2 regions of the Paenarthrobacter sp. CAP02 genome follow, and region 1 is predicted to be linked to the other one. Evidence: predicted binding sites of a transcription regulator. Region 1 holds the regulator's gene; the other holds the start of a gene.

Region 1 (4,419 bases):
CGCCTTGAGCTGCTGATTCCCTACGACCGCGGAGACATGATCAGCAAGCTGCACAGCTCCGACTCGGAAATCCTGAGCCTTGACCACGAGGAATCCGGGACGCACGTGGTTGTCATGGTCCGCGAAGGACTGGCAGCCGAGCTGGAGTCATTCGTCAGCAATGGTTGAGAAGGTGGCGGCGGACGCCGTCGAGTCGGTGGGCGAACAGGCCACCCTCGAATTGTTGGACCGGGCTGTTGCCGGCATGGGCGGACAAAGCCGTGCCGGCCAGCACGAGATGGCCAAACACGTTGCCCGGGCAATCGAGACCGGGGAGCATCTGCTGGTCCAGGCGGGGACCGGAACAGGTAAGTCGTTGGCGTACCTGATTCCGTTGATCGCGCATTCGATGGACAGCAATAAACCAACTCTCGTGTCCACCGCCACCTTGGCACTGCAGACCCAGATCGTAGGCCGGGACCTTCCCCGGCTGCTGGAAAGCATCAACCCCGCTCTTAAGCGCCCCGTCAATGTGGCGTTGGTGAAGGGGCGGGCAAACTACGTCTGCCTGCAGAAACTTGAGGGGGGTTTCCCCAGCGAGGAGCCCTCCGAGGGACAACTGTTCTCACTGGGCGAGGACACCAGCGTTCCGCACTTTGCTGCGTCCATGGGCGGGCCGCAATCGCAGCTCGGCAAGGAAGTGGTCCGGCTTCGTGAGTGGGCCGGGAAGACGTCCACCGGCGATCGCGACGAACTCATGCCGGGGGTCACCGACCGTGCATGGCGGCAGGTTTCGGTCACATCCATGGAGTGCCTCGGGGCGCAAAAATGCCCCATGGCCGAGGAATGCTTCAGTGAACTCGCAAGGTCCCGCGCAGCGGAAGCGGATGTCGTCGTCACGAATCACGCGATGTTGGCCGTGAGTGCGTTTGAGGGCCTGGCCGTGCTCCCCGAGTACGACGTCGTGGTGGTCGATGAGGCCCACGAACTTCAGGATCGCGTGACCGGAGCCGTGTCCGGTCAGTTGTCCGTGGCCATGGTCCATGCTGCAGCGTCCAGTGCGCGCAAGCACACGGCCATTACTGTGGATGCCCTCAACGCTGCGGCTGACCGGCTGGATATGGCCATCGCAGGCGCGCCCAATGGCTTGTTGCCCAACGGACTCAACGAAGAACAGCTCGACTGCCTTGACCAGTTGCGCGACGCCACACGCGCGGCACTCTCGGATTCGAAGACGGACTCTTCAAACGCGGTCGACGGCGGTCGGCAACTGGCGCGCTCACGGCTCATGCTCATCCTGGAATTGTGCGAACGCCTGCTCGCCGCCAAGGAGAACAGGGAAGTGGTGTGGTTCTCGCGAAACAGCAACTTCGACCCCCAGCAGGGCTACTCCCAGCCTGATGAAACAGCACCCGCCCTCATTAACATTGCGCCGTTGAGCGTCGCAGGCCGCTTGCGTGAAGGGCTTTTTGCCGGCCACACGGTGGTCCTTACCTCCGCCACGCTAGCCATAGGCGCGGCTTTTGAACCTGCCGCCGGTGGCTTGGGCCTGATCGGTGACGGCGCCCCGAGCTGGACGGGCATCGATGTGGGGTCGCCTTTCGACTACCCCAAGCAGGGTGTGCTCTATGTGGCCAAGCACCTGCCCAAGCCTGGTCGGGGTACATCGCCGGAAGCCCTTGACGAGTTGGAAGACCTCATCAGGGCCTCGGGTGGGGGAGCGCTCTGCTTGTTCTCTTCACGGAGGGCAGCCGAGGAAGCGGCGGATGCCATGCGGCTCCGCCTTGACGTCGACATCCTTTGCCAGGGCGAGTCCACCATGGCTGCGCTGGTCAAGCAGTTCGCTGATGAGCCGGACACTTGCCTGTTCGGCACCATGTCCCTGTGGCAGGGGGTGGACGTTCCGGGCGGCTCCTGCCGACTGGTGGTCATAGACCGCATTCCGTTCCCACGTCCGGACGACCCCCTGATGACCGCCCGTTCACGGGCGGTCGCGCAGTCCGGCGGAAACGGCTTCATGGCCGTGTCGGCCACCCACGCGGCCATTCGGTTGGCCCAGGGAGCTGGGCGCCTGATCCGATCAACCGGTGACAAGGGTGTGGTGGCGGTACTTGACTCCAGGCTCTCCACAGAACGCTACGGCGGGTTCCTTCGGGCTGCCCTGCCGCCATTTTGGGCCACAACCGACCGCAAAGTAGTCCGTGGTGTCCTGGAGCGGCTGGGGTCGGCAAAGGCCACCTACCTCCCAGAGGGGTTCTCAGGACCCGCGTGAGGGCTAGAGGGAGCGCAGTACCGAGACGACTTTGCCCATGATGGTGGCCTGGTCGCCAAGGATGGGCTCGTACTGGGTGTTCTGGGGGAGCAGCCACGTATGTCCGTCGCGCTGCCGGAAGGTTTTCACGGTTGCTTCGTCGTCCAGGAGGGCGGCAACGATGTCTCCGTTGATGGCGTCGTTCTGGCGGCGCACCACTACCCAGTCTCCGTCGCAGATGGCCGCGTCAATCATGGAATCTCCGGCGACCTTGAGCATGAACAGTTCGCCATGCCCCACGAGTTGCCGCGGGAGGGGGAGAACGTCCTCCACGGTCTGGTCGGCCAGGATGGGACCACCGGCGGCGATGCGGCCCACCAGCGGAACCATCGCTGTATCGCTGGCGCTGGCCAGTTCCGTCACAGCGAGTCCGCCCGTGCTGCGAAGCGCCGTGGGTGCTTCGACGCCGGGGATAGGACCGCCGTCCAGGGTCAAGGGCATCAGGACTTCCATGGCCCGGGGCCGCTTCGGATCGCGGCGGAGGTACCCGAGCTTTTCCAATTGGGACAACTGGTGGGTGACGCTCGAGAGGCTGGCAAGGCCGACGGTGTCGCCGATCTCACGCATGCTGGGCGGGTATCCGTTGTCATTCACGGACCTCTGGATGGTTTCCAGGATCTTCTTCTGACGGACGGTCAGGCTCTTGGGGCTCTTTTGAGGCTGTTGGCTCCGCAGGGGTACCGCGCCGCCCGTGGCTTTCGCTGCCATGTTCGCCAATGCCTTTCCATTCCGTCCCCGGAGTGCGTCCGGGGAAGTGGGGCCCGCAAAATGTCAGACCCTCCTGTTCCACTGAAACAGTGCTGTTTCTTCACTCAAACGTAGGGCAGCCACAGGCGTTTATCAAACATTTGTTCTAGCGAGTCTCGACACCGTTCGTTGATAAGTGCTAAAAATGTCATAGCAAGGTTCGAATATGTGTTCTATAAACCTGATGCTGAGTCCCGATGTTCGAAGAAAGTGTTCGAACATCCAAGGGCCGGCACAGGAGAACACCAAGAATTGGCAGCCAGGCGCCGGGCATCCGGCACATTGGCAATAGCTCAGAAGGGCTCAGCTCATGTCCGCAATCACTACGTTCGCTGATTTCCGCACCACCCAGGCTCCCGCTCGCCTGCGCCTGACCCGGCGGGGGCGGATTGTGTTCTTCGGCATCCCCGCCATGTTGCTGGTGGCTGCGCTGCTGAGCCTTGCCGGTTTCATCACCGCGCCCGCAAAGGCCTCCGACTCGCAGTCACAGCTTCGACCCCCAGTCGCCGTTACAGTCACTGTCCAGCCCGGCCAGTCCCTGTGGGGTATTGCAGGAGCGGCAGCCCCTGAGCGGGACCCCCGCGATGTCATCTCGGAAATCATCCAGCTCAATGACCTTCGTGGCGGCCGCATCCAGCCCGGTCAGCAGCTCTTCGTACCCGCCAACTAAGTGTCGGACCCTGCGCGAAACAGGGGTGGCCCGGCGTCACAGTTAGTTGGCAGTCGCAGCGGCCCCTTAAACTGACTGGGTGAGTGAGCAGCTTGAGCGACTTGACCGACTTCCCCTCCGGACCAACCTGCGTGGACTGAGCCCCTACGGCGCACCGCAGCTTGATGTCCCCATTTTGCTGAACGTCAACGAGAACACCCATGGGGTCCCGGCGGATGTGCAGGCCGCCATTACGAAGGCCGTCGCCGCTGCTGCCACCGGTCTGAACCGCTATCCCGACCGCGAGTTCACCGAGCTTCGCGAATCCCTGGCCGAGTACTTGGGTCACGGTCTCTCCCGTGACAACATCTGGGCTGCCAATGGATCGAACGAAGTCCTCCAGCAGATACTCCAGGCATTTGGTGGGCCTGGTCGCAAGGCGTTGGGTTTTCCTCCCACGTATTCCATGTACCCGCTGCTCGCCAGCGGCACGGACACGGAATATGTCCGGGGAGTCCGGGCTGACGACTACGGATTGGATGCCCAGTCGGCTGCCGCCCAGGTTCGGGAGACCGGGGCCAACATTGTTTTCCTGTGCTCACCGAACAACCCCACCGGGACAGGGCTCGGGCTGGATGTTGTCGAGGCTGTCTATGAAGCCGGGGAAGCGAGCCGGGCGATCGTGATCGTCGACGAGGCGTACCACGAGTTTGCCCACGACAACACGCCCAGC
Region 2 (4,419 bases), on a different contig from region 1:
ATCGAACCCGGCCTCCACCAGCACCGACTGGCCGTAGTACATGATCGAATTGATGCCGGTCAGCTGCTGGGCCACACCCAGCCCGATGCCCACCAGGATGATGCGCAGGATCCACTTGTCCTTCAGTGCAGCCCAGGACGTGGCCCGGGAGGCTCGTTCCTCGTCGGCGAGGTGCTTCACATCAGCCATTTCAGCCTCTGCCCGCTCTACGGACCGAATCGTCTTCAGGACAGCAAGGGCTTCCTCCCACCGCCCCTTGGAGATCAGCCAACGTGGCGACTCGGGCATCCTGAGCATGCCGAAGAACAAGGCAATCGCGGGCAGCGCGGCAACGGCGAGCATGACCCGCCACACTCCGCCGAATTCACCCCAGATGTTGCCGATGATGGCGTTGACCACGAAGGCTGCGAGTTGACCGATGACGATCATCAGTTCGTTTCGTCCCGCAAGGGAGCCGCGGATTTCGTAGGGTGCCAGCTCGGCCAGGAACACAGGGACCACCGTGGATGCACCGCCGACGGCAAGGCCGAGAATGACCCGCCCCAGGACCATGACCTCGAAACTTGGGGCAAAGACGCAGGCGATCGTGCCGCTAAGGAACAGCACAGCCAGCAAGATGATGGTCTTCCGGCGCCCCCAGGAATCGGAGAGCCGGCCACCCGCAACGGCTCCCGCCGCCGCGCCGAACAGCAGCGAGCTGGTGACAACGCCTTCGGTCAACGGCGTGAGGCCGAGGTCGACCGTCATTGGTCGCAGGGCGCCGTTAATGACGCCAGTGTCGTAGCCGAACAACAGGCCACCGAACGTTGCAACCAGGGCCACAAGGCCAAGGCGCTTTCGATGCGGGCCGTTGGTCAGCGGGGGAAGCGCGACGCCGTGGGCGCTTCCCCGCTGCATTTGCGTAGCAGACATCAGGACTCCTTTGTCAGTGTGGTGCGGGTCATAACCGCCCGCTCTGAATACAGACTAACGCGCGAAAGGTTTAAATGTAAGGTCAAACTAACAAATGATGAACTTTAGCTCATATTCGCCATGGGAAGATGGAGGGCATGGCCCCTGAACAATGGCATCGTCCCGCGACGCAGAGCGATGTGGCCCGCGAAGTCGGAGTGTCAAGGACGCTGGTGTCGTTCGCCTTTCGCGGAGCCCCCGGGGTCAGCGACGAGACAAGGGAAGCCATCTTCGCGGCCGCCCAACGTCTCGGGTACCGGCCCAACGCGGCGGCCGCCGATCTGGCACGCAAGCACCGTTCCGCCGTCGGACTCTATTTGATGGATATCCGAAACGAGGTCTATGCAGACATCCTTAGCGGCGTCCGCACAGCACTCCCCCATGACGGCAACAGGCTCATACTGAGCGTCTCCCGGTCGGTCGACGGCGTGGATCGGGGCGCACTGGACTCCCTGATTGAAGCCAGGGTGGGGATCATTATCGCCGCGACACTCCTGGACACCGACCACCAGGTGCAGGAACTGGCCCGGGTAGTGCCGCTGGTCAGCGTGACCCGCCCGGTCGACGGCGTGGACAGTGTGTACTCCGATGATGTGACCGGTGCCCGCGCCGCGACAGAACATCTGCTTGGCCTCGGGCACCGGCGGATCGCCCATCTGGCCGGCCCCATTTACGACGGACACACCGCGCGTCGGCAGAGCTACGAGAAAACCATGCTCGACGCCGGGTTCGCGCCGGTGACGTTGTCGGCGGAGGACTTCACACAGGAGGCCGGGCAGCGGGCAGCATGGGAACTGCTTGGCCTGGCAGACCGGCCGACCGCCATCTTCACCCACAACGACCAACTCGCCCTTGGCGCCCGCGAAGCTGCTTACGCAATGAACCTGTCCATCCCCCAGGATCTGTCACTGGTGGGATACGACGATTCGAAGACGTCCCGACTGCACGGCATCGATCTCACGTCAGTTGACCTGCAGGCGTTCGAATTGGGCCGCCGAGCCGGCTTCGTGGCGCTCGAGCGCCTGGCCAACCCTGACGCGCCCACAGCGGACATCCGCCTCACGCCGCGCCTGGTGGTCCGAAATTCCACCGCACCGCCGGGCACCGGCTAAACGTGGTGCAGGCACGTGGTGGCCACCCCCCAGATGGTCAATTCCGACAGCGCAGCCACCGTGATGTCCGGAAAAGCAGGGTTGTCCGCCTGGAGTACCACACCCCTTGAGGTGATGCGGAGCCGTTTGATGGTCAACTCGCCATCCAATACGGCAACGACGACGGACCCGTCCTTGGGCTCAAGCGCCCGGTTCACGATCAGCTCGTCACCGTCACTGATCCCGGCACCCTCCATGGACTGCCCGGTAACCCTCACCACGTACGTGCTGGTCACGTCCTTGATTAAGTGCTCATTGAGGTCGATCCGGCCATCAAAATAGTCTTGTGCCGGGGAGGGATAGCCCGCAGCAACAGCGACGGGAGCCAACAGCACCGACGCCAGGGAAAAGCCCGCATCTATCACGCGGGGCCGACGATAACGCCCACAACACACCTTTATTCGAATATATGTTCGATACTCGAGTGTACATCCGTTGGGGGACATTGTTCTGACTCCACCAATTTGGGGGGACGCACGACCGTTTGGCATTCAAGGCCTGCAAGACCGCCAGCAGGTGTGAAATTAGGAGCTGGGCGGACTCGTCGCACGGGGAATCGTGCGTTTCGTGCAGGAACACTGCAGCAAAGGTTGAGGGTGAGCGCGGAGGGGACATCCCGTCTGGGCCTACAGCGGGACTCCTAAGGCGCGGCCTCGTCGAGGAACTGCCGGAATTGGGCTTCGGTGTTCAGGTTCAGTTTCTTTCCGCTCAGGAAGAACGTAGGGGTGCCGGTCACGCCGAGGGCTTTGCCGTCGGCGACGTCCTGGCTGACCCGGTCTTTGGTTGCTTGGTCTGTGATCGCGGCGTCGTACTGCGCTAGGTCCAAACCGAGTTCCTGGGCGAACGTCCTGAACAGGGCCGCTTGGGAGTCGCGTTTTTCTCCCCATTCGCTTTGGGTTGCGAAGAGTTTGGAGGCCATCTCCTGGTATTTTCCCTGCTGGGCGGCGGCTTCCACAGCCAATGCGGCGGTCCCGGAGTTCCTGTGGCCGGGCAGTGGGAAGTAGCGGTGGACGAACGTAATCCGGTCCCCGTATTCCTTCTTCAATTCCTCTACCAAGGGTTCAGCGGCGCGGCATGATTCACACTCGAAGTCCAGGAACTCGACCAGCTGGGCTTTCTCGATGGCCGGGCTCGTGACCCGGTGACTGTTCTCCCTGACGAGCTGGGCGTCAGTGGCCGCGAGTGGGGCAGCCGGAGCTGGCTTGTTGGTGGTGAGCACTGCGTACCAGATCACGCCGGCACCGATTATTGCCGCGAAGAGGATCCAAATCGCAGTGCGGACCCTTCGGGCGGTCATGACTGCGCTCATCGATCGGCCGGCTTTGATCCAAGCTTCACAGTGACAGGCTCCGCCACGGCATCCGATCCGCAGCCTGCGCAGCAGGAATCCGCTGGTTCGGCGGCTGGCCGCGCAAGTTCGACGACTACCGGAGCGGACACCGGTGACGTCTTTTCGGCGGGCGCGCAGCAGCCGTCATCCTCTTCGTCAGCGTGGCCGTAATCGGCGTGCGGGACAGCGCAGCAAGCCTCGCCTTTCCAAGCGTTGATACCTTCCCGGACGGCGATACCGGCAATGACCAGCGCCGCGCCGGCATCGGCCCACCACCAGCCCAGGGTGCTGTTCAGGACCAAACCGATCAGCAGAACAGCGGAGAGGTAGGTGCAGAGCAGGGTTTGTTTGGAATCGGCGACGGCCGTCCTGGAGCCAAGCTCCCGCCCGGCACGGCGTTGGGCCCACGACAGCACGGGCATGATCACCAAACTCAACGCAGCAATGACGATGCCCGGCGTTGAATGCTGAGCCTCACCCGCCCCGGTCAGTGAGCGGACAGCGTCCACAGCCACGAACGCGGCCAAAGCGAAGAAGGAAATGGCAATGATCCGCAACGTCAGGTGCTCACGCCGCTCAGGGTCCTTGGCAGCGAACTGCCAGGACAACGCCAGAGCCGAAGTAACCTCGATGACCGAGTCCAACCCGAAGCCGACCAGCGCCGAAGAGTCAGCAACCCCTCCGGCCCAGAGCGCCACGACTGCCTCTATGACGTTATAGGTGATGGTCGCGGCCGCGAACAGGCGGATGCGACGCATCAGGACAATCCGGCGCTCCGAGGTAGGAGCTTCAAGGACTGCGCTCATACCAGGCACGTCCCGTCCGGCGCGCAGCATGCCGGATCGATCGCGAGGACAACACCGATCAGATCTTTGATGGCGTGACCAAGCCTCGCATCTGCCAGCTCATACCGGCTCCGCCGCCCATCAGGAACGGCCACAACGAGCCCACAACCCCGCAGGCACGTCAGATGGTTGGACATGCTCT

The links. Region 1 encodes LexA, which represses DNA repair genes until DNA is damaged. Its sites were predicted from a motif close to TCGAACANNTGTTCGA; they were not measured.
Region 2: the regulator LexA is predicted to act here: its motif matches at 2,504-2,519, upstream of ABHM97_RS03680 (LexA family protein).

What each region holds. Positions count from the first base shown of each region.
Region 1 is NZ_JBEEII010000011.1:75,056-79,474, forward strand. Features, by position in the region: gene hflX (GTPase HflX) at 1-168, shown strand, start outside; gene ABHM97_RS17965 (ATP-dependent DNA helicase) at 161-2,251, shown strand; gene lexA (transcriptional repressor LexA) at 2,255-2,998, opposite strand; gene ABHM97_RS17975 (LysM peptidoglycan-binding domain-containing protein) at 3,348-3,707, shown strand; gene ABHM97_RS17980 (histidinol-phosphate transaminase) at 3,787-4,419, shown strand, end outside.
Region 2 is NZ_JBEEII010000002.1:172,059-176,477, forward strand. Features, by position in the region: gene ABHM97_RS03670 (sugar porter family MFS transporter) at 1-912, opposite strand, end outside; gene ABHM97_RS03675 (LacI family DNA-binding transcriptional regulator) at 1,050-2,063, shown strand; gene ABHM97_RS03680 (LexA family protein) at 2,060-2,467, opposite strand; gene ABHM97_RS03685 (DsbA family protein) at 2,743-3,411, opposite strand; gene ABHM97_RS03690 (cation diffusion facilitator family transporter) at 3,408-4,238, opposite strand; gene ABHM97_RS03695 (ArsR/SmtB family transcription factor) at 4,235-4,419, opposite strand, start outside.